Regions from separate parts of the Streptomyces sp. A0592 genome, predicted to be linked through region 3. Evidence: riboswitches for the same ligand, from Rfam matches in the RefSeq annotation. Region 3 holds a riboswitch; each other region holds the start of a gene.
What was found. A riboswitch is a leader RNA that binds a small molecule or an ion and turns the genes downstream of it on or off. The one in region 3 is predicted to bind cobalamin.
Positions count from the first base shown of each region.

Region 1: linked by a shared signal. The riboswitch ahead of E6U81_RS00570 (CoA-acylating methylmalonate-semialdehyde dehydrogenase) and the one ahead of E6U81_RS01585 (ABC transporter substrate-binding protein) in region 3 are both predicted to bind cobalamin.
Region 2: linked by a shared signal. The riboswitch ahead of E6U81_RS28435 (ribonucleoside-diphosphate reductase subunit alpha) and the one ahead of E6U81_RS01585 (ABC transporter substrate-binding protein) in region 3 are both predicted to bind cobalamin.

Region 1 covers NZ_SSBM01000001.1:118,561-128,457, forward strand. The annotation lists gene E6U81_RS00530 (helix-turn-helix domain-containing protein) at 1-35, opposite strand, end outside; gene E6U81_RS00535 (SigB/SigF/SigG family RNA polymerase sigma factor) at 220-1,146, shown strand; gene E6U81_RS00540 (mechanosensitive ion channel domain-containing protein) at 1,233-2,321, shown strand; gene E6U81_RS00545 (class II glutamine amidotransferase) at 2,302-3,144, opposite strand; gene E6U81_RS00550 (EF-hand domain-containing protein) at 3,299-3,550, opposite strand; gene E6U81_RS00555 (rhodanese-like domain-containing protein) at 3,675-4,229, opposite strand; gene E6U81_RS00560 (cytochrome P450) at 4,437-5,666, opposite strand; gene E6U81_RS00565 (PI-PLC domain-containing protein) at 5,779-6,864, opposite strand; cobalamin riboswitch at 6,987-7,187, shown strand; gene E6U81_RS00570 (CoA-acylating methylmalonate-semialdehyde dehydrogenase) at 7,559-9,058, shown strand; gene E6U81_RS00575 (acyl-CoA dehydrogenase family protein) at 9,064-9,897, shown strand, end outside.
Region 2 covers NZ_SSBM01000025.1:58,970-68,866, forward strand. The annotation lists gene def (peptide deformylase) at 1-467, shown strand, start outside; gene E6U81_RS28420 (helix-turn-helix domain-containing protein) at 472-1,437, opposite strand; gene E6U81_RS28425 (hypothetical protein) at 1,520-1,744, shown strand; gene E6U81_RS28430 (ribonucleotide-diphosphate reductase subunit beta) at 1,891-2,907, opposite strand; gene E6U81_RS28435 (ribonucleoside-diphosphate reductase subunit alpha) at 2,907-5,288, opposite strand; cobalamin riboswitch at 5,423-5,552, opposite strand; gene E6U81_RS28440 (GNAT family N-acetyltransferase) at 5,597-6,094, opposite strand; gene E6U81_RS28445 (Uma2 family endonuclease) at 6,214-6,471, shown strand; gene E6U81_RS28450 (YbdD/YjiX family protein) at 6,522-6,719, opposite strand; gene E6U81_RS28455 (carbon starvation CstA family protein) at 6,716-8,938, opposite strand; gene E6U81_RS28460 (GntR family transcriptional regulator) at 9,065-9,829, opposite strand.
Region 3 covers NZ_SSBM01000001.1:319,001-328,897, reverse strand. The annotation lists gene E6U81_RS01605 (N,N-dimethylformamidase beta subunit family domain-containing protein) at 1-1,395, shown strand, start outside; gene E6U81_RS01600 (VOC family protein) at 1,529-1,933, shown strand; gene E6U81_RS01595 (ABC transporter ATP-binding protein) at 1,903-2,712, opposite strand; gene E6U81_RS01590 (iron ABC transporter permease) at 2,709-3,737, opposite strand; gene E6U81_RS01585 (ABC transporter substrate-binding protein) at 3,734-4,729, opposite strand; cobalamin riboswitch at 4,771-4,911, opposite strand; gene E6U81_RS01580 (GNAT family N-acetyltransferase) at 4,939-5,433, opposite strand; gene E6U81_RS01575 (PASTA domain-containing protein) at 5,594-6,235, shown strand; tRNA gene E6U81_RS01570 (tRNA-Trp) at 6,354-6,430, opposite strand; gene E6U81_RS01565 (SMI1/KNR4 family protein) at 6,501-7,028, opposite strand; gene E6U81_RS01560 (hypothetical protein) at 7,060-7,455, opposite strand; partial or broken gene E6U81_RS01555 (glycoside hydrolase family 18 protein) at 7,587-8,926, shown strand; gene E6U81_RS01550 (serpin family protein) at 8,992-9,897, shown strand, end outside.

The DNA of each region.
Region 1 (9,897 bases), 200 kb from region 3:
TGGTTCCGGCGGGAACCCGTGTGCTCGTTCTCCACGCCGACATTCTTGAGTGACGTATCGCGAAAAGCAAATCCGGAAAAGCTTTTCGGGTATAACTTGACGTGTGTCCGGGCTCCCGGCAGGGTGCAGGGAAGCGGAAGCGGACTTCCGCACCGACCGAGCAACGAGCGAGCAATCGCGCAACGCGCCGCAAGCACCTGTGCCCAAGGAGCGAAGACGATGACCATCACGGCCACGACCGAGGCCACGCCCTCGACGACGCCCCCCACTACGGCCGCCGCCCCCGACGGCGGCGCCGTGGCCGGACCCGCGCTGAGCGGGCTGCCCGAGGTGCCCTGCCCGCGGGAACTGTCGACCTGCGACGCCCGGCAGCTGACCCGGGTGTTCTTCGAGCGGCTGCGGAGCCTGGAAGAGGGCACCCGCGAGTACCAGTACGTGCGCGGCACCCTCATCGAGATGAACATCTCACTGGTGAACTTCGCCGCACGGCCGTTCCGCGACCGTCCCGGCGGCCCCGAGAACGAGGACATCGTCCAGGTCGGCATCATCGGCTTGATCAAGGCCATCGACCGGTACGACCCCGACCGGAACATCCAGTTCACCACGCTCGCCGTGCCCTACATCACAGGTGAGATCAAGCGCCACTTCCGCGACACCACCTGGGCCGTGCGGGTCCCGCGCCGGCTCCAGGAGCAGCGCCTGCTGCTGGCGAAGGCCACGGAGGAGCTGACCTCCGAGACGGACCACGCGCCCACCCCCGCGGAACTCGCCGCCCACCTGGGACTCACCGAGGACGAGGTCCGTGAGGGCCTGGTCGCCGCCAACGGCTACTCCACCCAGTCCCTCGACGCGCCCCAGTCCGAATCCGGCGGCGCGGGGGGCGCCGCGGGCGGACAGCCCGCCCGCTCCCTGGCCGACACCGTCGGTGATGTCGATCCCGCCCTGGAGGCGGTCGAGGACCGGCAGGCCCTCGCACCCCTGCTCGCCGGTCTGGACGAACGCAGCACCCGCATCCTGGAGCTGCGCTTCGGCCAGGAGATGACCCAGGCGGAGATCGGCGAGGAGGTCGGCCTCTCCCAGATGCACGTCTCCCGCCTGCTCGCCCGCACGCTGGAGACCCTGCGCGAGGAGATGCTGCACGACTGACCCGCGGTCCGAGGACCTCAGGGGGCCGGGCGCCCGACCGCGCCCGGCCGCCCCGACCCGTTCCCGAGACCAGACACCGGGGAGTCATGAACAGCTTTGTCCGACTGCTGGCCGTCCTCGGCGGCTCCGTCGTCCTCACCCTCGTCGTGGGCCGCCTCGCCGACCTGCTGCTGCGGCGGGCGGACGCCCGCCACCCCGAGACACCACTGTGGAACATGCTGCGCCGCTGCGGGCCGTCCGTGCGGGTGCTGCTCTTCACCGCCGTCCTGCGCGGCGCGTACCGCCAGATCGAATGGCAGCCGCTGCGCGACCACGAGGCCGCCGTGGGCCGGACCCTGACGCTCGTCCTGATCGGGGCGGGCGCCTGGTGCGTCGTCGGCGTAGCCTCCGCCGTGGTCGAATCCTCGTACGCCCGCTACGCGCTGGGCACCCGCGACCCCTCACGCGTACGCCGGGTCCGTACCCAGGTGACGCTCATCAGGAGGATCGTCACCGCCGTCGTCGCCGTGGTCGCGGCCGCCGCGATGCTGCTCACCTTCCCCGCCTTCCGGGCCGTCGGCACCTCCGTCCTGGCCTCGGCGGGCATCATCGGCATCGTCGCGGGCGTGGCCGCCCAGTCCACCCTCGGCAACGTCTTCGCCGGGTTCCAGATCGCGTTCGGCGACATGGTGCGCATCGGAGACACCGTCGTCGTCGACGGGGAGTGGGGCGTGGTCGAGGAGGTGACGCTCACGCTGATCGCGGTACGCACCTGGGACGAGCGCCGGATCACCATGCCCGTCTCGTACTTCACCTCGCGGCCCTTCGAGAACTGGTCCCGCGGCGGCATCCAGATGACCGGCACGGTCTTCCTCCACTGTGACCACACCGCACCCGTCTCCCTCATGCGCGAGAAGCTGAAGGAGGTCCTCGACGGCTGCGAGGCGTGGGACGGCCGCGGCTGGGACCTGTCCGTCACCGACACCACCCCCACCACCATCGTGGTGCGGGCGATCGTCACCGCCAAGGACCCCGACCGGCTGTGGACCGCCCGCTGCGAGGTGCGCGAGCAACTGGTCGCCTGGCTGGCCGAGAAGCACCCCTACGCCCTGCCCCGCGTCGCCACGTCCACCGCCGTGCCGTCGCCCCGCACGGAGGTCCGTACGGGTATGGACGTCAGGCCGCCAGCGGGGTGAAGGGGTAGAGCCCGTCCTCACCCGGCTTGACCACGCCGTAACTGCTCTCCGGCACCTCGTTCCACGCCCCGGGCAGATCACCGAGGGGCTCGGACACCACCAGGCGGGTCTCGTCGGACACGTCCTGGAGGAAGCGCATGTCGGGGTGCAGCTTGCGCAGCGTGTCCACCCGGCTGCTGTAGAACAGCGACCGCGAGGCGCCCTGGCTGGAGTAGCGGAAGGCCCACACGCCCTCCCCGTCGGTGACGGCCACCGTCATCTGCATCGGGAACTCCACGCCGTGCTCGTGGCCGACCCGCTCCACCACCCCCACCATCCTGGCGACGGCGCCCGGAGGGTCCTCCTCCAGGCCGAAGGTCAGCGCCAGGTAGAACATCACCTCGGAGTCCGTCGTCCCCTCGATCTCCCCGAACAGCGCGGGGTCGACGAGCAGGGCGAGGTCGCGCCGCATGGCGTGGAAGCCGGCGACGGCCCCGTTGTGCATCCACATCCAGCGGCCGTGCCGGAAGGGGTGACAGTTCGTCTGCTGCACCGCCGTACCCGTCGACGCCCGGATGTGGGCGAAGAACACGGGTGAGGTGACGTGGTCCGAGAGCTCCCGCAGGTTGCGGTTGTTCCACGCGGGACCGACGTCCCTCATGAGGGCGGGCGTGCCGTCGCCGCTGCCGCCGTCCGGATACCAGCCGATGCCGAAACCGTCGCCGTTGGTCGTCTCCACGCCCAGCTTCGAGTGGAGGCTCTGGTCGATCAGCGAGTGGGCGGGTTTGTACAGGATGGTGTCGAGGAGCACGGGGGTTCCCGAATACGCCAGCCACCGGCACATGTGCGATCACCTGACTCGTCCGCCCCGTCCGGTCGGCCGCCGCGGGCCGGCCGGGGCCGTAACCTCCCGCGTGGGCGCCCCGCCGCCCCTGCCATTCTCCTGCCGCCCGGCGGGCGGCGCACGCGGGGCGGCCGCCCGCCGGACGGCGCGGGGGCTACCAGCCGAAGCGGCGGTCGACGACGGCCGCGAACTCCTCGAAGCTCAGTACCCGGTCGCCGTTCTGGTCGGCCGCGTCGAAGAGCGCCGAGGACTCCTCGGTGTCCCCCACGCCCCAGAAGGGGATCGCCCCCTGCGCGGCGAGGGTCGGTCCCTTGGAGCGCAGGGCGCCGATGACCTCGGCCCGTGTCAGGGTGCCGTCCTGGTCGAGGTCGAGGGCGTCGAACAACCGACGGGCCTTCTCACTCATCACATGTCCTCTCCGCGGTGCACGCGCCGCCTCGGCCGGCGGGTCCTGTACGCAAGGACGCTGCGGGCACCCGGGAGGTTGCCGCACCCGGGGCAGGACCTCGTGCCGGACCCCGGAGCGGATGTCACCGCAGGACTTCGCCATCCCGCCGGTTGAACGGCAGCCGCCCCAGGACGACCGCCATCCCGCAGGTCCCGGTGAGCGCGGAGAAGACCAGTCCGCCCCCGATCGCCGCGGACAGCAGTGAGAGGGCCGGGTGGAGGAGCAGCCCGAGGAACAGGCCGAGCAGCACGAGGGTGCCCGCCGCGAAGCGGACCTGGCGTTCCATGGCCCACACGGCCCGCGGCCGGGCGCCGCCGCCGGGGTGCTCCAGTGCGTTGCCGCCGGCCGCCCAGGCCTCCGTGCCGCCCGCGAGGCTCGACGCGGGGATGCCGTGGGACGCCAGGGTGCGGACCGCGCTGTCCGAGCGGGCCCCCGAGGCGCACACGATCAGCAGGGCGCCGCGGTCGGCGGCCTGCCGCAGCTGCGGCAGGCTCCGTACGAGCCGGTCGAGGGGCACGTTGAGGGAGTCCGGGAGGTGGCCGGACGCGAACTCGCCCGGCGTGCGGACGTCGACGACGGTCAGCTCGCGCAGCCGCGGGCGCGCCTGCTCGACGTCGAGTGAGGCGGGGACGCTCATGGCGGACCTGGTCCTTGGCGGTGGGGGCGGGCGAGGGGAGGCCCGGCGGCGCGCCGCACGGGGTGCGGTACGGCGCGCGACGCCGGAGCCATGCCGGGGATGTTAGGCACCCGCAGGGAGCCTCGGCCGGATCCCGGCGCACCTGCCACACGACTGCCATGTTCCGGAAACAACCGGAGCCCCGCTCACTGCCTCACCCGCTCCTGGTCACCAGGTCACGTGCAGCGCCTCCGGCGACCGGTGGATCAGGGTGGGCCGCATCCGCGGCCGCGGACGGCCGGGGGCTGGCCGCAGCCCCGGCATGCGGCCCGTCAGCAGTTCGAGCGTCAGACGGAGTTGTTCGCGCGCCAGCCGGGATCCGGGGCAGCCGTGCGGGCCGTGCCCGAAGGCGAGGTGCCGCCGGTCCACGGGGCGCGTGATGTCGAACTCGCCGGCCCGCTCGTACCGCTCCTCGTCGCGGTTGGCCGCACCGTACGCCACCAGGACGGCGGCCCCGGCGGGCAGTTCCGTACCGCCCAGGGCCACCGGGCGGGTGGTGGTCCGCCGGAAGGCCTGGATGGCGGTGTCGTGGCGGGCGGCCTCCTCCACTGCCGCCGGGATCAGCGAGGGATCGGCGCAGAGCATCCGCCACTGCCGCCGGTCGTCGTCGAGCAGGTGCAGCAGGGTGGTGGCGATGAGGGCGCCGGTGGTGAGGAATCCGGCGATCAGAAGGTTCTGCAGGCTCGTCACCAGCTCGTGGCGCTGCTCCAGGGTGAGTTCGCCCGTACCGGGGGCGAGGGCGGCCACCATGACCGAGCACAGGTCGTCCCGGGGGTGGGCGCGCCGGTCGCGCACGTACCCGTCCAGCAGGTGCTGGAGCGCGACCACGTCCTCGGCTGCGGCCGCCTGGCCCTCCGGCGGCAGCGGCCGGAACAGCAGTTCCTCGGCCCGGTAGCCGCCGTGCACGGCCGCGGGCACATCGGCGGGGTCCAGCCCGATCAGCCGCCCGACCACGATCCCCGGCAGCCGCTGTGCGTACGCCTGCACCAGTTCCGCGGACCCGTCCGCCGCGAAGCCGTCCACCAGCTCCGCGGCGCACGTGCGCGCGTACGGGACCAGCGCGGCCACCCGCGCGGCCGACAGGCCCCGGTTCAGCGGGGCCCGGTGCCGGCGGTGGGCGGCGCCGTCCGAGGACACGACCGTGGGCCGGGGCCCGAACCCGCGCGGCAGGACGCCGAGCGCCGCCTCCGAGAGCGGGACGTCCGGCAGCAGGGAGTTCGCGGAGGAGAAGTCCTCCGCCCGCAGGAGCACTTCCCGTACCTCGCGGTCGCGCGCGACCAGCCACGCGTCGAACTCGGGCACGTACGTCAGCCCCTCGGCCCGGCGGGCGCGGTCGTACAGCGGGTACGGGTCGCGGTAGAGCTCGTCGCGCCGTGCCTGGTCGTCGTGCCACGTCAAAGGGGACCTCCGGATCACGGTCGGGCCGGGCGGGCGCCGCCGTGAGCGCCCTCCGGTGCGCCGGGTCATCCTGCCCGAACCCGGCCGTGCCCGGTAGGGCGCACGCCCCGTTCTACGGACCGGCGTTGAGCTCGGCGACGATCGAGGCGGGGGTGTGGCCGCTGCCGTCCGACAGGCGGTGGAAGTCGACCGAGACGAAGTTCGGGTCGCGGCCCCCGGCCGCGGGCCGGCACTGCTCGGCGATGCGGCTGCGCAGCTTCGCGCCGTTGTCCAGGGCCGCCGTCAGCACGGTGGGCACGTTGCGGTGGTGGCTCATCGTGAACAGGCGACGGAAGCCGGGCTCCTGCCGGTCCAGGGGCAGGTCGGACCAGCGGCTGACGCACGTGAGGTCGTTGCCCAGGTCTCCGAGGCTCCAGAAGTTGCTCACGGTCCACGCCCGGTCGTACATGACGCCCAGGTTCTCGCGGTCGGACCGGTCGGAGAAGATCAGCAGCCGCTTGCCGGAGGTGACGAGGTCGGCGACCTTCGGCCACCCGTTCTGCCGCACGCCCCACTCGTCGGGCCGGAACACCATGTCGGACAGCCCCCGGACCCGGCCGAGGGACTGCCGCAGCTGGTCGGCGCTCACGTAGTCCTCCAGGAAGACGGTCACGACCTCCTGGGGGTGGGCGGCGAGGAAGTCCACCACAGTCTGCATCGTGCCGTGGAAGGACTGGCGCGGCAGGGCGTAGGTGGCACCGGCGAAGGTCTTGCACTCGCCGTGGCACAGGTACACGTCGCTGGGATAGCAGTCGCTCCCGAAGCTGATGACGCACAGCCAAGTGCTGCGCTCGTACCAGTGGGTGTCCAGGCTCAGGCCGCGCACGCCGCCTTCGAGCTGGCCGCGCACCGATTCGGACTGGTTCACCGAACTCCAGCGGGAGTCCTCGTAGTTGGTGAAGGCGTTGTGGGTGGTCAGGAAGGAGACCTCGTCCAGGCGCCGGTCGCCCCAGCGGGCGGCCGCGAGGCCGGCCGGTGCGCCGGACGCGGCCGCCGCCGCGGGCGGGGCGGGCGGGGCGGTCGAGGCCGTCGCCGTGGTCACCGTGCCCAGCAGTGCCAGCAGGAGGAGACCGACCAGGGTCCGCCGGGCGTGGCCTCGTCGGAGCGCGCCGGCGGGGCGGCCGCGGAAGCCCGCGCGCTGCATGTTCATGTCAATCATGGCGGGAGGTTAGCGCGCGGCCCGCCGCTGCGCCCCCCTGCGGACGCGTACGGCCGGTAAACGACGGCGCGACCGGCGACGGCCCGGTTCCCGGCACGGCCACCCGGCAGGGGTGGACTTACTAGGACGTCCAACTATATCGTCGGGAGTGCAGAGACCCGCGGTGCAGGGAAGCCGGTGCGAATCCGGCGCGGTCCCGCCACTGTGACCGGGGAGTGCGCGCTTCAGCAGGACAGGCCACTGACGGAGGAATCCATCGGGAAGGCCGGGGCGCGCGCGTCGATCCGGGAGTCAGGATACCGGCCGTGGGTTGTTCCGTGTTGTCCACGAGGATGGAGCAGACACGCATGGCACCGGTCCGTACCCATGGCCTTGGTGATCCGGCGGAGCACGCGGTGATTCCCGCGTCGACCTAGGAGTGCCCGGCAGATCACGGCCGGGGCCGAACGGCCCGCCGCCGCGGTCGGCCGCGTCGTCACCAGTGGCCGAACGCCACGGCACCGGATGACCCGGGCGCTCCGACCCTGATCCGCAGGCCTTCCTGGTTCTCGCTTCACGGGCCCTTCGGCCCGTCGGCTCTTCGGCGGCCTCGCGCCGCCCTGTCCCACGGCGTTCCCCAGCGGCGCACCCCACCGGGTGCGGCCGTCGGTCCGCCGTGCCATCCCCGGATCCCACCTGACGAGAGCAGGAAACCATGGTCCGTGAACTGACGCATTTCATCGGCGGCAAGCGCACCCCCGGCACCTCCGGGATCTTCGCCGACGTGTACGACCCCAACACCGGCGCGGTACAGGCCTGCGTACCGCTCGCCGACCCCGACGAAGTACGGACGGCCGTCACCGACGCCGCCGAAGCCCAGGCGACATGGGCCGCCTGGAACCCCCAGCGCCGCGCCCGGGTCCTGCTGCGCTTCCTCCAACTCGTCGAGGACGAGCGCGACGAGCTCGCCCGGATGCTCTCCGCCGAGCACGGCAAGACCGTCCCGGACGCGGCCGGAGACCTCCAGCGCGGCCTGGAGGTCGTCGAGTTCGCCGCAGGCGTCCCGCACCTGCTCAAGGGCGAGTTCACCGACAACGCCGGCACCGGGATCGACGTGCACTCGCTGCGCGCCCCGCTGGGCGTCGTCGCGGGCATCACCCCCTTCAACTTCCCCGCAATGATTCCCCTCTGGCAGGCCGCACCTGCCCTGGCCTGTGGAAACGCCTTCATCCTCAAGCCCTCGGAGCGCAACCCCTCCGTACCGCTGCGCCTCGCCGAACTGTTCGTGGAAGCGGGCCTGCCGCCCGGTGTGCTCAACGTCGTCAACGGCACCGGGGCGGCCGTCGACGTCCTCCTCGAAGACCCCCGCGTGCAGGCACTCGGCTTCGTCGGATCCACCCCGATCGCCGCGCACATCTACGCCACCGCGGCCGCGCACGGCAAGCGCGCCCAGTGCTTCGGCGGGGCGAAGAACCACATGATCGTCATGCCGGACGCGGACCTCGACCAGGCCGTCGACGCGCTCGTCGGCGCCGGCTACGGATCCGCCGGCGAGCGCTGCATGGCCATCTCCGTCGCCGTACCCGTGGGCGAGGAGACGGCCGACGCGCTCGTCGCCGCCCTCAAGGAACGGCTCGGCACCCTCCGCATCGGCCGCTCCGACGACCCGGCCGCCGACTTCGGGCCCCTGGTCAGCCGCGACGCCCTGGACCGGGTGCGCCGCTACGTGGACATCGGGGTGGGCGAGGGCGCCGAACTCGTCGTCGACGGACGCCGCTTCACCCTGCCCGGCCACGAGAACGGGTTCTTCGCCGGCGCCTCCCTCTTCGACCGCGTGCGCCCCGCCATGCGCATCTACCGGGAGGAGATCTTCGGCCCCGTCCTGTCCGTCGTACGGGCCGCCGACTACGAGGAGGCCCTCCGCCTGCCCAGCGAGCACCCCTACGGCAACGGAGTCGCGATCTTCACCCGGGACGGTGACACCGCCCGCGACTTCACCCGCCGCGTGAACACCGGCATGGTCGGCGTCAACGTGCCCATCCCGGTGCCCGTCGCCTACCACACCTTCGGCGGCTGGAAGCGGTCCGGTTTCGGGGACCTGAACCAGCACGGCCCGGACTCGATCCGCTTCTACACCCGCACCAAGACCGTGACCTCCCGCTGGCCCTCCGGGGTCAAGGAAGGCGCGTCCTTCACGATCCCGACGATGGGGTGAGCACCGTGACCACGACCACCACCCTCACCAAGGACCAGCTCGCCCTCGCCGAGGTCACCCTCGACTTCGCGCAGGAACACCTGGCTCCGCACGCCGTCGACTGGGACCGCGACAAGCACTTCCCGACCGACGTGCTGCGCCGCGCGGCGCAGCTCGGCCTCGGCGGCGTCTACGTCCGCGAGGAACACGGAGGTTCGGGACTCACGCGCACCGACGGAGCCCTGATCTTCGAGGTCCTTGCCACGGGCTGCCCCTCCATCGCCGGCTACCTCTCCATCCACAACATGGTCGCCTGGATGATCGACCGCTACGGCGACGACGGCCAGCGCGCCCGCTGGCTCCCGGACCTCTGCTCGGCCGCGGCCCTGGGCAGCTACTGCCTGACCGAGCCGGGAGCCGGCTCCGACGCGGCGGCCCTGCGCACCCGGGCCGACCGCGACGGGGGCTGCTACGTGCTGACCGGCGTGAAGCAGTTCGTCTCCGGCGCGGGGAGCTCGGGCGTCTACATCGTCATGGCCCGCACCGGCGGGGAAGGCCCCGGCGGCATCTCCGCCTTCGTCGTCGAACGCGACGACCCCGGCCTCTCCTTCGGGGCGAACGAACGCAAGATGGGCTGGAACGCCCAGCCCACCCGGCAGGTCGTCCTCGACGGCGTCCGCCTGCCGCCCGACCGCCGGCTGGGCGCCGAGGGCGACGGATTCCGCATCGCCATGAACGGCCTCAACGGCGGCCGGCTCGGCATCGCCGCCTGCTCCCTCGGCGGAGCGCAGAGCGCCCTCGACCGCAGCCTCACCCACCTGGCCGACCGGCAGGCCTTCGGCGCAAGGCTCCTCGACGCC
Region 2 (9,897 bases), on a different contig from region 3:
TCGGCGACGAACTGGCCCAGCTGATCGACGACATGTTCGCCAGCCAGAAGGCCGCCGAGGGCGTGGGCCTGGCCGCGAACCAGATCGGCGTGGACGCCAAGGTCTTCGTCTACGACTGCCCGGACGACGAGGGCGTGCGCCACACCGGTGTCGTGGTCAACCCGAAGCTCGTCGAGCTCCCGGCGGGCTCGCGGGTGCTGGACGACTCCAACGAGGGCTGCCTGTCCGTCCCGACGGCGTACGCCTCGCTGGCCCGCCCGGACTACGCCGAGGTCGAGGGCCAGGACGCCCAGGGCAACCCCATCAAGGTCCGCGGCACCGGCTACTTCGCCCGCTGCCTGCAGCACGAGACCGACCACCTGTACGGGTACCTGTACATCGACCGGCTCTCGAAGCGGGACCGCAAGGACGCCCTGCGCCAGATGGCGGAGGGCACCCCGCGCTACGAGACCGTCCCCAACGCCTGACCGGCTAGGCGGCCTGCGGGCCCCGGAAGGCACGCCTGAAGGCGTTCGGCGTGGTGCCCAGGGTCCGCAGGAAGTGGTGGCGCAGGGCCGCCGCGTTGCCGAAGCCCGAGCGGCCGGCGATCGCGTCGACCGTGTCGTCGGTGGACTCCAGCAGCTCCTGCGCCAGCAGGACCCGCTGGCGCAGCACCCACTTGTACGGGGTGGTGCCGGTCTCCTGGAGGAAGCGGCGGGCGAAGGTCCGCGGCGACATGTGCGCGCGCTCCGCGAGCTGCTCGACGGTGATCTCCTCGTCCAGGTGGCGGCCCATCCACTGGATCACCTCGCCCACCGTGTCGCAGGACGTGCGCGGCAGCGGCCGCTGGATGTACTGCGCCTGCCCGCCGTCCCGGTGGGGAGGTACGACCATCCGCCGCGCGACGGCGTTGGCCACCTCGGCGCCGTGCTCCTGGCGGACCACGTGCAGGCAGGCGTCGATGCCGGAGGCGGTGCCGGCCGAGGTGATCACGGGGCCCTCGTCGACGTAGAGCACGTCCGGGTCGACCAGCGCCCGCGGGAAGCGCCCGGCCAGGGCCGGTGCGTGCATCCAGTGCGTCGTGCAGCGGCGGCCGTCCAGCAGCCCGGCCGCACCCAGTACGTACGCGCCGCTGCACACGCTGAGCACCCGCGCGCCGCGCTCCACGCCGCGGCGCAGCGCGGCCAGGAGCGGCTCCGGCCAGGTGCGCTCCGAGGCGTTGCGGAAGGCGGGCACGCAGATCAGGTCGGCGCTCTCCAGCCGCTCCAGCCCGTGGGCGGGGGCGAGCGCGAAACCGGTCCCGGACATGGTCAGGGGGCCGTCCTCCGCCGCGCACACGGCGTAGTCGTAGACCGGCAGCCCATGGTCGCTGCGGTCGGTCCCGAAGACCTCGCAGAAGATCCCGAACTCGAAGGGGGCGACTTCGTCGAGGAGGGCCACGGCCACGTTGGTCAGCATGGGATCCAGTGTGGCAGTAATTCGCTCTTTCATGACAGTCCTGCCACTCGCGGGCTTGCCCGGACGGAGGGACAGTGGAGACATGAACACGTTCCTGAGCTACCTCGCCGTCCTCGCCGTCGCCACCCTGCTGCTCGCCCCCAGCCTCTACGGGGCCCTGCGCGAGCGGCGCATCGACCGGCAGATCCGGGCCGTGCAGACCCGGCTCGTGTGGCTGCCGCGGCAGAAGGCGGGCGGCATGCCGCCGACCCCGCGCCGGCACGGCCCGCGGTCGGAAGCCTGGCGCCGCGGGCGCCTCGCCCACTGAGCCCCGCCGACGCCCTCCCGCAGGCGTCCTCACCGCCCCGGAACGCGAAGAGCCGGGACGCGATCACCTCGCGTCCCGGCTCTCGGTGCACCCGGGGGTGCGCGGTCGGACCGGCGGTCGGACCAGCGGTCGGACCAGCGGTCGGACTAGAAGTCCTCGTCCAGGTCGACCGTGCCCTCGACCGCGACCTGGTAGGCCGACGGCCGGCGCTCGAAGAAGTTCGTCAGCTCCTGGACACCCTGCAGCTCCATGAAGGAGAACGGGTTCTGCGAGCCGTACACCGGCGCGAAGCCGAGACGGACCAGGCGCTGGTCCGCGACGCACTCCAGGTACTCGCGCATCGACTCGGTGTTCATGCCCGGCAGGCCGTCGCCGCACAGGTCGCGGCCGAACTGCAGCTCCGCCTCCACGGCCTCCTTCAGCATGTCGACGACCTGCTGCTGGAGGGCGTCGTCGAAGAGCTCGGGCTCCTCCTTGCGGACCGTGTCCACGACCTCGAAGGCGAAGTTCATGTGCATGGTCTCGTCACGGAACACCCAGTTGGTGCCGGTGGCCAGGCCGTGCAGCAGACCGCGCGAGCGGAACCAGTACACATACGCGAAGGCGCCGTAGAAGAACAGACCCTCGATGCACGCCGCGAAGCAGATCAGGTTCAGCAGGAAGCGGCGGCGGTCGGCGGCCGTCTCCAGGCGCTCGATCTTCTCGACCGAGTCCATCCACTTGAAGCAGAACTGCGCCTTCTCGCGGATGGAGGGGATCTCCTCGACCGCGTCGAAGGCGGCCGCGCGGTCGTCCGGGTCGGGCAGGTAGGTGTCGAGCAGCGTCAGGTAGAACTGGACGTGCACGGCCTCCTCGAACAGCTGGCGCGACAGGTACAGGCGCGCCTCCGGGGAGTTGATGTGCTTGTAGAGCGTCAGCACCAGGTTGTTCGAGACGATCGAGTCGCCGGTCGCGAAGAACGCGACCAGACGGCCGATCATGTGCTGCTCGGCGGGCGTCAGCTTCGCGAGGTCCGCGACGTCCGAGTGGAGGTCGACCTCCTCCACCGTCCACGTGTTCTTGATCGCGTCCCGGTAGCGCTCGTAGAAGTCCGGGTAGCGCATCGGGCGGAGCGTGAGCTCGAAGCCCGGGTCCAGGAGGTTCTTGTTGTCGGTGGAGCTCATTACTGGCAGGCCTCGCAGGACTCGGGGTTCTCAAGGGAGCAGGCCAGGGCATCGGCGTCGACGGCCTGCGGGAGCGCCACCGGAGCGGCGGTGGCGGCCTGCGCGGCGCGGGCGATCTTCGTCGCCGGGCGTGAACGCAGGTAGTACGTGGTCTTCAGGCCCTGCTTCCAGGCGTACGCGTACATCGAGCTGAGCTTGCCGATGGTGGGCGTCTCCAGGAACAGGTTCAGCGACTGCGACTGGTCCAGGAACGGCGTACGGGCCGCCGCCATGTCGATCAGGCCGCGCTGCGGGATCTCCCACGCCGTGCGGTACAGCTCGCGGACCTCGGCCGGGATCCAGCCGAAGCCCTGGACCGAGCCGGAGGAGTCGCGCAGCGCCTCACGGGTCTGGGCGTCCCACACGCCGAGCTGCTTGAGCTCCTCCACCAGGTAGCCGTTCACCTGGAGGAACTCGCCCGACAGAGTCTCGCGCTTGAACAGGTTGGAGACCTGCGGCTCGATGCACTCGTACACGCCGGCGATCGAGGCGATGGTCGCCGTCGGGGCGATGGCGAGGAGCAGGGAGTTGCGCATGCCGGTCTCGGCGACGCGGGCGCGCAGCGCGTCCCAGCGCTCCGGCCAGTTCAGCTCGACGTCGTAGTGGTCCGGGTGCAGGACGCCGCGCGCGGTGCGGGTCTGCTCCCAGGCCGGCAGCGTGCCGCTGCGCTCGGCGAGGTCGCAGGAGGCCTCGTAGGCGGCCAGCATGATGCGCTCGGAGAGCTTGGTGGACAGGGCCTTCGCCTCGGGGGAGTCGAAGGGCAGCTTCAGCTTGAAGAAGACGTCCTGGAGGCCCATCGCGCCCAGGCCCACCGGGCGCCAGCGGGAGTTGGAGCGGCCGGCCTGCTCGGTCGGGTAGAAGTTGATGTCCACCACGCGGTCGAGGAAGGTCACGGCGGTGCGGACGGTCTCGTCCATCCGCTCCCAGTCGATCTCGCCGTCCACGACGAAGGCGCCCAGGTTCACCGAGCCCAGGTTGCAGACGGCCGTCTCGCCGTCGTTGGTGACCTCGATGATCTCGGTGCACAGGTTCGAGGAGTGCACGACCGTGCCCGGCTCGGCGGTCTGGTTCGCCGTGCGGTTGGAGGCGTCCTTGAAGGTCATCCAGCCCTGGCCGGTCTGCGCGAGGGTGCGCATCATCCGGCCGTACAGGTCGCGGGCGGGCATGGTCTTGCGGGCCAGGCCGTCGGCCTCGGCCTTGCGGTAGGCGGCGTCGAAGTCGTCGCCCCACAGGTCGACCAGTTCGGGGACGTCGGCCGGGGAGAACAGCGACCACTCGGCGTCGGCGTTCACGCGGCGCATGAACTCGTCCGGCACCCAGTGGGCGAGGTTCAGGTTGTGGGTGCGGCGCTGGTCCTCGCCGGTGTTGTCGCGGAGCTCCAGGAACTCCTCGATGTCCGCGTGCCAGGTCTCCAGGTAGACCGCGGCGGCGCCCTTGCGGCGGCCGCCCTGGTTCACGGCGGCGACGGAGGCGTCGAGCGTCTTCAGGAACGGCACGATGCCGTTGGAGTGGCCGTTGGTGCCGCGGATCAGCGAACCGCGGGCGCGGATGCGGGAGTACGACAGGCCGATGCCGCCCGCGTGCTTCGACAGGCGCGCGACCTGGTGGTAGCGGTCGTAGATCGAGTCGAGCTCGTCCAGCGGGGAGTCCAGCAGGTAGCAGGAGGACATCTGCGGGTGCCGGGTGCCGGAGTTGAAGAGCGTGGGGGACGAGGGCAGGTAGTCGAGGCGGCTCATCAGCCGGTACAGCGAGGCCACTTCCTCGACGGCCTGGATGCTCTCGTCCGCGGCGAGGCCGCAGGCCACGCGCAGCATGAAGAACTGCGGGGTCTCGATGACCTGACGGGTGATCGGGTGGCGCAGCAGGTAGCGGCTGTGCAGGGTGCGCAGGCCGAAGAAGCCGAAGCGGTCGTCGGCGCCCTCGGCGAGGGTGTGCTCGACCAGCGCGTCCAGACGGCTCGCGTGCGTGCGCACGAATTCGGCGGTGCGGTCGGCGATGAGGCCCTCGCGGTGGCCGACCTCGACGGAGGCGGAGAACGAGGTGGAGCCCTGGCTCGCGGCCTCGTCGCGCACGGCCAGCGTCAGCAGGCGGGCGGCGAGCTTCGAGTACGCGGGGTCCTCGGAGATGAGCCCCGCGGCGGACTCCGTGGCCAGCCCGCGCAGTTCGGCCTCGTCGGCGGCGGAGCTGCGGCCGCGGAGCGCGGCGGCGGCGACGCGGCCGGGGTCGGTGTCGGGGAGGTCCGCCGTAAGTTCGGTGAGGGTACGCAGCAGCGTGGCCCCCGGGCCCTCGGTGTTGTCGCCAGAAACGGACTCGGCGCGCGGTGCGGAAGGCGCGATGGTCACGGCGGGAGCTCTCCCTCGCTCGGCCCGGTCATCGGCGGGCGGGCGCGGGCGCATGCGGGCGTGGCAGGAGGGCACACCGCACGGCGTCCACCGGCCCAACCGCGAGGCCCGGACGTGTCGGCACCCGGGTCGGTCGATCCGGGCGCGCTGCCGGCAGGTCATCGGACTTGGTGTCCGGATGTCGGACACTTCATACCGTTGCGGGACAGTTCCGGATTCCCACCGGATTCCCCTGCGGCGACAGCAGGCATGAGCATACATGTGGGGGCGCCCTTGTGCGGCAACCCCCACATGTAGTGTCGGCGTGGCTACAGCTTGAGTCGATACGTGAGGAGTGTCAGGCCCTCGATCGGCGCCCAGTCCCGCTCCGGAGTGCGTACGAAGCCCAGGCGCGCGTAGATCCGGTGGGCCCCGGCCATGCTGCGCTGGGTGGAGAGGACGACGCCCGTGACGCCCTCCACGGCCCGCGCCCGTTCGACGCACGCCCGCACCAGGGCCTCGCCGGCGCCCTGTCCGCGGGCCGCGTGGGCCACCGCCAGCATCCGGAACTCGGCCTCGTCCGGGCCCGCGATGTCGGCGAGCGGGCTGCCGGGTGCGGCGAAGGTCACCCCGCCGAGCACCTGCCCGTCGCGCTCGGCGACGAGCACCTTGGCCAGTGCGGCCCGCCCGGCCACGTCGCGCAGCACGTTCAGGTAGGCGTCGTCCTCGTTGAAGTCCAGGTGCCCGTCGGCGAGGTAGGCCTGCGCGGTGATCTCGCCCAGCGTCTCGTGGTCGGCGGGCACCGCCGTTCTGATCAGCATGTCCATGCGGTCGAGTGTGCAGGACGCCTCCCGGCGGGCGGCGCTATCGTCGGAGGCGGCACCGTCGAGGAAAAGGCCTTCGCGGGACAGGGCGAAGCGACTGGGTCGACCCCGCTCCGATCCTCATGGCCGTCGAGGTGACTTCGTGGGGCTCCGACACCGTCCGGCGGGATCACGTCGAAAAGCCCCGTGCCTATGCGGAGACCGGCATCCCCCTCTACCTGCTGATCGACCGGGCCAAGTGCGAGGTCTCCGTCTACAGCCAGCCCAACGGCCAGCGGTACGAGAGCATCCACATCGTGCCCTATGGGACGGACATCGCACTGCCCGACCCCGTCGGCATCACCCTGCCCACCGAGGTCCTCAAGGACTGGGTGCGCTGAGCAGCGCCGAAGGGCCCCGCCGCAGGACGCGGCGGGGCCCTTCGCGTGGGTCAGCAGCAGCGGAAGCCCTCGCGGGGGTCCGCCTCGCGGGCGTCCGTGCGGGCGCGTTCGAAGGCGCGGCGGGTGAGGACCTCCGCGTCCGGGTCGTGGGAGCGGGTGTGGGCGACGTACCGGTCGTAGGCGGCCTCCCCGGAGAACTCCCGTACGTAGAACCTGGCCCTGGCCAGCACGCTCCGTACGGTGCTCACCCCACCGGCTCCTTGACCTGGCCGCCGCCGGAATCGCGGTCGGCCGCGGCGGCGAACTCCGCCCGCTCCTCCGCGGTCGCGATCAGGCCCGCCGGGGCGACGATCTTCGACTCGGTCCACGGGACCTCGGAGAGCTTCGCCGACCCCGGGTCGCGGACGGCCTTGACGCAGGTGCGGAGCGCGTCCGCGAGGACCACGATGATCAGCACCGCGAAGAGGGCGCACAGCACGCCGTCCACCGTGGCGTTGGTGACGATCGTGTGCATGTCGTCCATGCTCTTGGCCGGGGCCAGGACCTTGTCGGCGTCGATGCCCGCCTGGTACTTGTCGCGCTGGGCGAAGAAGCCGACCTTCACGTCCTCGGAGAAGACCTTCTGGTAGCTGGCGGTGAGGGTCACCGTGGCGTCCCAGACCAGGGGGACGCCCGTCACCCAGGCCCACTTGAGTCGGCCGGACTTCACCAGCAGCGTGGTGCAGACGGCCAGGGCGACCGCGGCCAGCAGCTGGTTGGCGATGCCGAAGAGCGGGAAGAGCTGGTTGATGCCGCCCAGCGGGTCCTTGATGCCGACCCACAGGAAGTAGCCCCACGCGCCGACCACGATCGCGCTCGCGAACCACACGCCGGGCTTCCAGCTGACGTCCTTGAAGGACTTGTGGACGTTGCCGAGGGTGTCCTGGAGCATGAACCGGCCCACGCGGGTGCCCGCGTCCAGCGTCGTCAGGATGAAGAGCGCCTCGAACATGATCGCGAAGTGGTACCAGAAGGCCTTCATCCCGGCGCCGCCGATGACGGAGGAGAAGATCTCCGACATTCCGAGTGCGAAGGTCGGCGCGCCACCCGTACGGGAGAGCAGGCTGGCTTCCTCGACGTCCTTGGCGGCCTGGGTGAGCGCCTCGGGCGAGATGGCGAAGCCGAAGTTCGTCACCGCCTGCGAGGCGGACTCGACGGTGGTGCCGATGATCCCGGGAGGGGAGTTGACCGCGAAGAAGAGGCCGGGCTCGATGATGCAGGCCGCGATGATGGCCATGACGGCGACGAACGACTCGGTCAGCATGGCGCCGTAGCCGATCATGCGGACCTGGGTCTCCTTCTGGATCATCTTCGGGGTGGTGCCCGAGGAGACCAGGGCGTGGAAGCCCGAGAGCGCGCCGCACGCGATGGTGATGAAGACGAACGGGAACATCGACCCGGCGAAGACCGGGCCGTCGCCGCGGGCCGCGAAGTCGGTGACCGAGGGCATCTTCAGCGTCGGCATCGCGATGACCACGCCGATCGCGAGGAGGGCGATGGTGCCGACCTTCATGAAGGTCGAGAGGTAGTCGCGGGGCGCGAGCAGCATCCACACCGGCAGGACCGAGGCCAGGAAGCCGTACACCACCATCCAGATGACGAGCGTCTCCTTCTCCAGGGTGAAGGTCCCGGCGAAGGAGGACTCGGCGACCCAGCCGCCCGCCACGATGGCGAGCAGCAGCAGGGCGACACCGATGAGGGAGACCTCGGTGACCCGGCCCGGCCGCAGGACGCGCAGGTAGAAGCCCATGAAGACGGCGATCGGGATGGTCATGCCGATGGAGAAGACGCCCCAGGGCGAGTGCGCCAGGGCGTTGACGATGACCAGGGCCAGCACCGCCAGCAGGATGATCATGATGGCGAACACGGCGACCAGGGCGGCGGCTCCGCCGACGGGGCCGATCTCGTCCCGCGCCATCTGGCCGAGCGAACGGCCGTCGCGGCGGGTGGAGAAGAACAGCGTCACCATGTCCTGGACGGCGCCGGCGAAGATCACGCCCGCGACGATCCAGATGGTCCCGGGCAGGTAGCCCATCTGGGCGGCGAGCACGGGTCCGACGAGCGGGCCGGCGCCGGCGACCGCGGCGAAGTGGTGGCCGAAGAGCACCCGGCGGTCGGTGGGATGGAAGTCGACACCGTTGTCAAGGCGTTCGGCGGGGGTGGCCCGCGTCGCGTCGACCTTCAATACGCGGTGCGCGATGAAGCGTGCGTAGAAGCGGTAGGCGATGGCGTACGAGCCCAGGGCCGCGGCGAGCAGCCAGGCCGCGGAGATCTCCTCGCCGCGCGAGAGCGCGAGGACGCCCCAGCCGATGGCGCCGACGAGTCCGACGAGCACCCACACGGCGATGGACTTGGGGGAGGGCGAGCCCGATGGGGTTCCCGGGCTCGCCGTGTCCCGTTGTGTACCTGTTGCTTCCGGTTCAGGCATGATCCTGGTCCCCTCGTCGATCATCTGCGTAAGCAGGCGGAATCTACGGGGGATTGCCTGGTGAACGTAAGACCCCGTCCGCATTCCGGTCGCGGAATTCCGGCACGCGGGGCGGGGCCACGGGTGTCAGACGGCGGGGCGCTTGAGCCTGGCGACGAACTTGTAGCGGTCGCCGCGGTACACCGACCGCACCCACTCCACCGGTTCGCCGTCGGCGTCCAGGGAGTGCCGGGAGAGCATCAGCATCGGCAGCCCGACGTCGGTGCCGAGCAGGCCGGCCTCGCGCGGGGTGGCCAGGGAGGTCTCGATCGTCTCCTCGGCCTCCGCCAGGTGGACGTCGTACACCTCGGCGAGGGCGGTGTACAGAGAGGTGTACTTGGCGAGCGACCGGCGCAGCGCGGGGAAGCGCTTGGCCGAGAGGTGGGTGGTCTCGATGGCCATCGGCTCGCCGCTGGCCAGGCGCAGCCGCTCGATGCGCAGCACCCGCCCACCGGTGTTGATCTTGAGCAGTCCGGCGAGGGTGTCGTCGGCGGTCACGTAGCCGATGTCGAGGAGCTGTGAGGTCGGCTCCAGGCCCTGGGCCCGCATGTCCTCCGTGTAGGAGGTCAGTTGCAGGGCCTGGGAGACCTTGGGCTTGGCGACGAAGGTGCCTTTGCCCTGGATCCGCTCCAGTCGTCCTTCTACGACCAGTTCCTGGAGGGCCTGGCGGACCGTGGTCCGCGAGGTGTCGAATTCGGCCGCGAGCGTGCGCTCCGGCGGTACCGGGGTGCCGGGCGGCAGGGTCTCCGTCATGTCGAGCAAGTGCCGCTTGAGTCGGTAGTACTTGGGTACACGTGCCGTGCGAGTGGCTGCCCCGCCGTCCGGCTCCGTGAGTGCCCCTTCGGTGGCCATCGCCGCCCGCCTTCCCGACTCCAGTTTCGCTGCCGTCACCGGCTCCTCCGATATGTGCGGTCACATGG
Region 3 (9,897 bases):
GCCCGCCCGGGCAACGCCGACTGGGCCGTGGTGAAGGCCGGGCCGGCGCGGGCCGTGGAGGGCTTCGCCGACAAGGTCAGCGTGTTGCCCGGCGAGTCCTTCGGCCTGTACGTGTCGACGACCGCACCCCGGTTCACCGTCTCCGCCTACCGGATGGGCTGGTACGGCGGCGCCCGCGCCCGGCTGGTGTGGCGTTCGGAGGCCCTGCCCGGAGTTCGGCAGCCCGAGCACACCGTGGACTCCGACACCCGGATGGTCCGCACGCGGTGGGCCCGCACCGCCACCGTCGAGACGAAGGACTGGCCGGAGGGCAGCTATCTGCTGCGCCTGGACGCACAGGGCGGCGAGGGCGGCCAGCGTTTCGTACCGGTCACCGTCCGGTCCGCGGCAACGGCCGGGCGTACGGTCGTGGTCAACGCCGTCGCCACCTGGCAGGCCTACAACCGCTGGGGCGGATACGGCAGTTACGACGGCCCCAGCGGCGGCTACGCCTCGCGCTCCCTCGCCGTGTCCTTCGACCGGCCGTACGAGTACGACGACGGCGCGGGCCTGTTCCTGGTGTACGAGGCCCCGCTGATCGCGCTGGCCGAACGCCTCGGCATACCCCTCGCCTACGCGACCACCACGGACGTCGCGCGGGAGAAGCGGTTGCTGGAGGGAGCCGCGGCGGTGCTCTCCCTCGGGCACGACGAGTACTGGTCGCCGGAGCAGCGCGCCCACTTCACGGCGGCCCGCGACGCCGGCACCAACATCGCGATCCTGGGCGCGAACTGCTGCTACCGCCGGATCCGGCTGGAGGCCTCCGAGCTGGGGGCCGACCGTACGCTGGTCTGCTACAAGTCCTCCTACGCCCAGGACCCGGGCTTCAAGAGGGGCCATCCGGCGACGGTGGACTTCCGCTCGGCTCCGGGCGCGGACCCGGAGAGCTCGCTGCTCGGCGTGATCTACGACGGCTATCCGGTGGACGCCCCGTACGTGGTGACCCACCCCGGCCACTGGCTGTTCGAGGGCACCGGCGCGAAGGCGGGCGACCGCTTCGAGCACCTGGTCGGCGTGGAGTACGACAAGGTCGACACCGGTTTCACGACGCCGCGTCCGATCGAGATACTGGCCCACTCCCCCGTGGTGTGCGAGGGCCGCCCCAGCCACCAGGACACGGCGTACTACACGGTGCCGAGCGGCGCGGGGGTCTTCGCGACGGGCACGATGCGGTGGGTGGAGGCCCTGGACGCGACGGGCGACGGCCGCAGCGGACGCAACCACGGCCTGGACGCCCGGTCCGGGGCGCTGACGACCCGGGTGACGGAGAACCTCCTGCGGGTGTTCGCGGCGGGCCCGGCGGGCCGGTCGCATCCGGCGCAGGACAACGTCAAGGCGGTGTACGGCGGTTCATGATCCCGCGGCGGCGGAAAAGGCTTGGCTCCGCCACCGCGGGATGTCTAGGATCGTGATCACGGCATCGCGTGTCGGTCACCGGCCGGGTGAGGCATGGAGGTGCCCGTGATGTGCCTTTCGGAGGCATTCACCCATGTCCGTACAGCTGAACCACACGATCATCCACTCCCGTGACAACCGGGAGTCCGCCGAGTTCCTGGCGAACATCCTCGGTCTCGAAGTCGGTACCGAGTGGGGGCCGTTCATCCCCGTCGACACCGCCAACGGCGTCACCCTGGACTTCGCGACCGTCCCGGCCGGGTCCATCACCCCGCAGCACTACGCCTTCCTGATCTCCGAGGAGGAGTTCGACGCGGCGTTCGAGAAGATCCGGTCGGCCGGCGTGCCGTACTTCGCCGACCCGCACGGCAGGCTCCCCGGCGAGATCAACCACAACGACGGGGGCCGCGGCGTCTACTTCACGGACCCCGCCGGGCACGGGATGGAGATCATCACGCGCCCGTACGGCTACCAGGAGCCCGCCGCCACGGGCAGGTAGACGACGTTGGGCGAGCCCGTGTCGGGGTGGACCTCGACGCGGGCGCGCACCCCGTACACCTCGGTCAGGAGTTCCTCGGTGAGCACCTCCGCCGGCGGCCCCGAGGCCGCGACCCGGCCGCCCGACAGGACGTACAGCCGGTCGCAGAAGGCGGCCGCGAGGTTCAGGTCGTGCAGGACGAGCAGGCCGGTGGCGGGCAGGGCCCGGACCAGGCCGAGGACCTCCAACTGGTAGCGGATGTCCAGGTGGTTGGTCGGCTCGTCGAGTGCGAGCAGCCCCGGGTCCTGGACGAGCGCCCGGGCCACCAGGACGCGCTGCCGTTCGCCCCCGGACAGCTCGTCGAAGCGGCGGGCCGCGAAGGGGCCCGCGCCCACGGTCTCCAGGGCGTCGGCGACGCGCCGCATGTCGTCCGGACCGTCCTGTTCCCAGAAGCGCTTGTGCGGGCTGCGGCCCATGGCGACGACCTCGCGGACGGTCAGTCCGAAGGTGCCGCTCGCGTCCTGCGGCACCACCGCCACGCGCCGCGCCCGTTCCTTGACGGTGAGCTCGCCCGCGTCCGCGCCGTCCAGCAGGACCCGGCCGGCGGTCGCCCGCAGGGCTCCGTAGACGCAGCGCAGCAGGGTGGTCTTGCCGCTTCCGTTGGGGCCGACGACCCCCACCGTTTCACCGGGCCGGGCGGTGAGGTCGATTCCGTGGAGGAGGGTGTGCCCGTCGGTCTCGTACCGCACGCCCTCGACGGCCAGGTCCACCGGCCGGGCCGGTCCGGTCCATTCCGTCATCCGGTCACCCCTTCGGTACGGCTGGAGCGGCGCAGCATCCAGAGGAAGAACGGCCCGCCGACGAGCGCGGTGACCACCCCCACCGGTATCTCCTCGGGGGCGGCGGCCGTACGGGCGATCAGGTCGGCCAGGATCAGGAACACGGCCCCGCCCAGCGCGGCGACGGGCAGCAGGGCCCGGTGTCCGGCGCCCACGACCATCCGGGCGGCGTGCGGGACCATCAGCCCGACGAAGCCGATGGCCCCGCTGCAGGCGACGAGCACGCCGATGACGAGGGAGGTCAGGACGAACACGGCGGCGCGGAAGCGTCCGGTGTCCAACCCCAGGGTGTGTGCGCCCTCCTCCCCGGTGAGGAGCAGGTCGAGCGGGCGGGCGAGGGTGAGGAGCAGGGCGCCGCCGACGAGCAGCGCCACCGCGGGCAGGGCCAGTTCGTCCCAGCGCGCCCCGCCGAGACCGCCGAGGGTCCAGAACAGCACGGAGCGGATCTGGTCGGGGTGTGCGGCGAGGACGAGGACGAGGCTGGTGAAGGCGGACAGGATGTACTGGACGGCCACGCCGGCCAGGATCAGCCGGCCGGTGGTCATGGTGCCGCCGCGCCGGGCCATCGCGTAGACGGCGACGAGCGCGGCCATGGACCCCACGAAGGCGGCCAGCGGCACGCCCATGGCGAATCCGGCCGCGGCCGTGCCGAAGACGATCACGAGGACGGCTCCGGCGGAAGCCCCGGAGGAGGCCCCGAGGAGGAACGGGTCGGCGAGTTGGTTGCGTACCAGTGCCTGGAGCACGGTGCCCGCGACGGCGAGCCCGGCTCCGACGACGGCGCCGAGGAGGATCCGCGGCATCCGCACGTCCCACACGATGGAGGCGAAGGCGCCGGTGGGCCGGTTCCCCGACAGGCCGCCGACGACGATGTCGAGGACGCGGCCGGGGGCGATCCGTACGGGTCCCAGCGCCAGGCCCGCGATCGCCGAGACGGCGAGCGCGGCGGTGAGGACGGCGAGGACCGTGCCGGTGCGGAGCCTCACGCGGGGTTCGGGTGGAGCTGGCTTCCCAGTGATTCCACCGCGTCCGCCACGCGGACGCCGAGGACGGCCGAGGAGAGCGGGAGCACGACGAACCGCCGGTTCTTGACGGCGGGCACCTCGGCGAGCGCCGGGTCGTTCAGCAGGCGCTGCTTCTTGGCCTCGACGGTGGTGCCGCCGTAGTCGTAGATGAGGACGACCTCGGGCTTGCGCTCGATGACCTTCTCCCAGGCGACGTCGCCGAAGGTGTCCCCCAGGTCGGCGAAGACGTTGGTGCCGCCGGCGAGGGAGATGATCTCGTTGCCGACGCCGTTGCCTCCGGAGGTGGAGGCGGTGGCCTCGCCGGAGTCGTAGGCGAAGACGGTCGGCCGGGGCCGGTCCTTGACGCGGGCGCTCACGGCGTCGATGCGGCGCTGCTCGTCCTCGATGAGCTTCGCGCCGCGGTCGGGTACGCCGAAGGTGCGCGCGACCTCGGTGATCTCGGTCTTGAGCTGGTCGAGGCCGACCTTCCCCTCGGTGCAGTACTCCACGTTGAGGCGGGAGTTGATGCCGGACTCGGCCAGGCCCTCGCGGTCGCGGCCCTGCGCCTTGTCGAAGGCGCTGGCGTAGCCGCCGTAGACGAAGTCCGGGTCGGCGCCGAGCAGGATCTCCTTGGAGGGGTACTCCTCGGCCAGCACCTTGATCTTGTCGTAGGCGGGCTTGTAGGCCGGCAGCACGGCATCGTCGAGGTAGGCGGTGCCGGTGATCCGGTCGCCCAGGCCGAGGGCGAGCATGAGCTCGGTGGCGTGCTGGTTCATGGTGACCGCCCGCCGGGGCGGGGCCTGGTAGGTGCTGCTCACGCCGCAGTTGGTGAGGGTGTACGGGAAGCCGGGCGCGGCGGCGGTGTCACTCGCGGCCCCGTCCTGCCCGGCGCCGGATGAACCGGCGCAGGCGGTGAGGGACATCAGGAGGGCGACGGGGGTGAACGCGCGCAGGGCGGCGCGGGAACGCGACATGGCGGGGCCTCTCCGGGGGATCCGCGTCCCCTGGTCGACGTGAAGGAACAGAGGCGGTGCGTCAGTGTCTGACTCCCGGCGTCCCCCGTGGGGACGGCCGGTCACAGTGGCGGGACCGCACCGGAATCGCACCGGTTTCCTGTCCTGCACCGCCTGGTTGTGCGCCCCAGTCTGCCAGAACGCGCACGTGGGATGGGGTGGGGCCCCCGTCACGGCCGAGGGGCGGGCTCCGGGGCGGTGATCAGGTCCATCCCGGGGTACTGGGCGGCGGCGAAGCCGGCGGCGCGGTACACGGATGCGCCCGCGGAGCTGGCGTGCAACTGGACGAAGTGGACGCCGAGTCCGTTCAGCCAGTCCACCAGCCCGGCCACGATCCGTCCGGCGTGGCCCTGCCCGCGTGCCGCCGCCTCCGTGACCATGCCGTCGATGTAGCCGCGCCGCCCGTCGGGCCGGAGGGGGCTGGGCAGATGGTACGTCACCCACGCCATGCCGGCGGCCTGCAGGGGCTCGCCCGGCCCGCCGCCGACAACCAGGCAGGTGCAGTCCGGCCGGCTGTCCGAGACCCGGTCGGCGAACCAGCCGCGGGCGATGTCCCGCCAGGGCGCGTCCGCCGCTCCCGGATCGGCACCGAGCGCTTCGAGCGCCACCGCGCGGAGCCGGATCAGTTCGGGTATGTCGGCACGGGTCGCCGTACGGGGCTGCATGGTTCGCGTCCTCCTGAGGAATCCCAACTTGTTGTATCCAGCATGGATCTTAGGGGTGACCAACACGCTCCTGAGAGCCACCCCATCGCGCGGGGTGCTGACATGTCACGGGTGCGTCACACAGACCTCACACCTCCCACACATCGGACACGATGGCGCGATGCGCACACACCACACCGCCGCTCTCGCCGCCGCGGCCGCTCTGCTCCTTGGCCTCACCGCCTGCAATCCGCAGAGCACCGACACCGGCAAGCCCGCTGCGCCCAGCACGCCCGCCTCGAACTCCGCCCCCGATCCGGCTTCCAGCGCCCCGGCTGCAGCGAAGACGGCCGCCCTCCCGAACATGGTCGGCAAGGGCCTCCAGACCGCTCAGGACGAAGCACAGGCGGCAGGGTTCGCCGTCCTGAAGTCCCACGACGCGCTCGGCCGCGACCGGCTCCAAGCCCTCGACCGGAACTGGAAGGTCTGTTCCCAGACTCCGGCCGCCGGCGCGAACGTCGACACGGGCACGACCGTGGACTTCGGGGCCGTGAAGCTGGAGGAGTCCTGCCCGGCCGCCGACGCGCCCGCCCCGAAGCCCGCGGGCAGCACGATGCCTGACTTCGTCGGACAGGGCATGAAGGCCGTTCGCGGGGCGCTGCCGTCCAACGCGAGCATCACGGTGAAGGACGCTGTCCAGAGCCGCATGGTGCTGCAGGAGTCGAACTGGAAGGTGTGCTCGCAGGATCCGAAGCCGGGGACGGCGCTGACGGGGCAACCGTTGTCGTTCAAGGTCGCCAAGGCGGACGAGTCCTGCCCGTAGGCCCTTGCAGGCCGGCACGTCACCGACATGGCCGCCGTAGGCGACCGGCCACCCCCCGAGCCCGGCCGCAGCACGGGACACGCGGCCGAGCCCCGCCGAACGATCGGCGGGGCCCTCATGGCAGGGGCGGCAGGATTCGAACCTGCGGCCTACGGTTTTGGAGACCGTTGCTCTGACCAGCTGAGCTACACCCCTTCGGCGAGACCAACCATGGCACGGCCGGGCCCGGCGATCCAGTGAATTCCTGTCGCGTCGCGGAACGGGATCAGCGGCAGAGTTCCATGATCATGTCGTCGAAGCCGGGGAACTCCTCGGCGGCCAGCTCGACCACCGCGCCGGCCGTGCGCCGCGCGTCCGGGGCGAACCGGTCGGCGACCGCAGTCAGAGCTTCGTCCGGGCGCGACGTCCGGTCGGCGCCGTACGGCGCGGCCGCCTCGTACGGGCCGCAGCCGTCGGCCAGCAGCCACAGGAAGTCGCCCAGATCGCGCGCCACGACGCCCGTCTCCCCCTCGGAGCCGAGGAAGACCACGGGCTGTTCGGCGAGCGGCCGGCCCGGGCGGACCAGCCAGAACGCCGCGTACCCGCCGGAGCCGTCCTGGCCGAAGACGCGGAAGGCGCCGCCGTCCAGGTCGTTGTTCCCCGTCCATGCCCTGAACCAGTCGTCGGTGTCCTCGGCGGACAGGAAGGACTCGAAGGGCTCGAAGTCGACCCCGTCGCCGTCCGCGAAGTCGAAGGGGACCGCCAGGGCGGCGGCGAGCGCGGCGGGGAACTGTCGATCGTCGGTGAGCGTCACTCGCACACACTAACGGGGCGACGGACGCAGGTCAGGCCAGGGCCTCGAGGAAGCCGCCGCGGGAGGTTCCGGAGCTCAGGAGGTGCGGCCAGTCCAGCGTCTCGGGCAGTGCGTCGAGGGACAGGACCACGGCCCCGCCCGCCCGTTCGGCGTCCGCGCACCAGTCGGCCATGTCGCCGGGCCGGAGGCCGCCGCCGGACCCGTCGAGCACCGGCGCGACCATCGCGGGAACGACGAGCCCGGCGTCGCCGGGGCCGTCCACGACGCACAGCGTGAGCTTGGGGACGATGCTCCAGCCGTCGCACCGGGGCACCGCCCCGTCCTGCGCGGTCAGCGCCGGCAGGGCGGCGTGCACGGGGGCTTCGGCCATCAGCAGCACGGGGGTGGCGCCTCGGACGAACAGGGTCTTCTCAGGATCGAGCAGCATCGGACCACCCTCGCAGAGCGGTACGGCCGAGTTTCGGCCGCCCCCTTGACCACTCTGGTCCAGACCAATAGTTTCCGGCATGCACCGCCGCACGCGCTCACGCCCACTCCTCGCATCCGCAAAGGAAGCCCATGCGCCGCAGCATGCTCGGCAGACTGGCCGTAGCCGCCTGTTCCCTCTCCCTGCTGACCGCCTTCGCCCCCGCCGCCGTCGGCGCGGACGGCGGCGCCTCCGCCGCTGGCGGATCCGGTCGCACGTACAAGAAGGTCGGCTACTTCACGCAATGGGGCGTCTACGGCCGGGACTTCCAGGTCCAGGACCTCGAGGCGAACGGCACGGCCGGCAAGCTCACCCACATCAACTACGCCTTCGGCAACGTCAGCGCCGAGGGCAAGTGCTTCACCGGGAACATCCCGGCGAGGCCGACGCCTGGGCCGACTACGCGCGCCCGCTCGACGCCGCGAACTCCGTCGACGGGGTCGCCGACACCTGGGACCAGCCGCTCGCCGGCAACTTCAACCAGCTGCGCGAGCTCAAGGCCAAGCACCCCGGCCTCAAGGTGCTGATCTCGCTGGGCGGCTGGAGCTGGTCCACCCACTTCTCCGACGCCGCGCTGACCCCGGCCTCCCGCAAGGCCTTCGTCGAGTCCTGCATCGACCTCTACATCAAGGGCAACCTCCCCCAGGACGGCACCCGCGGCGGCGCCGGAGCCGCAGCCGGCGTGTTCGACGGGATCGACCTCGACTGGGAGTGGCCCGGCTCCGCGGGCGACACCGACACCAAGTACCGGCCCGAGGACAAGCGCAACTTCACCGCACTGGTCAAGGAGTTCCGCACCCAGCTCGACGCGTACGCACACAGCCGGAAGAAGAGGACCACGTACGAGCTGACCGCCTTCGTCCCGACCGCCCCCGCCAAGATCGACGCGGGCTTCGACGTCCGCCGCATCATGCGCGACCTGGACTTCGTCAACCTCCAGGGCTACGACTTCCACGTCTCGGGCGAACCGAGGACCGCGCAGCAGTCCGCCCTGTACGCCCGCGGCGACTTCAGCGTCCACGGCACCGTGGAGGCCTGGCAGCGGCGCGGCGCGCCCGCGCACAAGCTCGTGATGGGCATGCCCTTCTACGGGCAGGGCTGGACCGGCGTCAGCGGCGGCGGGGACGGCCTGGGGCAGCCCGCCACCGGACCGGCCCCGGCCACCTGGGCCGCCGGCTACGAGGACTACAAGGCGCTGAAGAAGCTGGCCGATTCGGGCGCCTACCAGGTGCACCGCGACCGGCGCGGCGGACACGCCTGGCTCTTCGACGGCACCACCCTGTGGACGTACGACGACCCCCAGGTGCTGCGGGCCAAGACCGGCTACATCCGCGAACAGGGCCTGGGAGGCGCGATGTTCTGGTCGCTCGACGCGGACACCGCCGACGGCGAGCTGATGACGGCCGTCGACCGGGGCCTGCGCGGCCGCTGACCGGCGCCGCCGGGCCGTGGACGTCGGTCCGGCCCGGCGGCGTCCCTCCACGTACGCTCCCCCGCATGACGCAGACGCAGCGACAGACGCAGAACCAGGCTCAGGCGCGAACCCAGGCGCAGGCGACGGTGCGGGCGGTCAACCGCCTCACCACGCGCTGGGCCGCGCACGCCGCCTCCGGCACCGGCGGCACGGTCTTCACCGCCGCCGGGGTCTGGCCACTGCTCGCCCTCCTCGCGGACGGCGCCGGCGGGCCCGCCCGCGCCGAACTGGCGCAGGCGCTGGGCATACCCGCCGAGGACGCGGCCGGTGCCGCGCGGGAGCTGCTGGCCGCACTGGCCGGCGTACGGGGGCTCAGCGCGGCGACCGGCCTGTGGGCCGCGGCCGGCCTGCCGCTGGAGGAGGGCTGGTCGGCGAAGCTCCCGCCCGGCGCACGGGGCACGCTGACCGGCGACCTGGAGGGGGACACGAAGGCCCTGGACGGGTGGGCCTCGGAGAGGACCGGCGGCCTGATCGAACGCATGCCGGTCACCCTGCGGCACGACACCCGTCTCGTCCTCGCCTCCGCCCTCGCGCTGGCGCTGAAGTGGGCAGAGGCCTTCCGGGAGTTTCCGGGCCACGTGCCCGACGGCCCCTGGGCCGGCCGCGGCCTGCGCCGACTCTTCCGCACCACGGCCTCACTGGACCCGGTCCGGGTGGCCGAAGGCCCCACCGGGCCGGTCACGGCCCTGGAGGTCACCGGCGCCGTCGACATGGACATGGACGTGCACCTGCTCCTCGGCACTCCGGCGGCGCCCGCCGCCGACGTACTGGCGACCGGCATCGCGGCCGTCTCGGGAGCCCTCCCGGCACCGGCCGGCAACGCCCTCCCGGACGGAAGCCCCGGCCCCGGGCTCACGATCGCGACGGTGGACGCCTTCAGCCCGCAGCCCCAACTGTCCGTCTCCACCGTGGCCTTCTCGTTGTCCGCG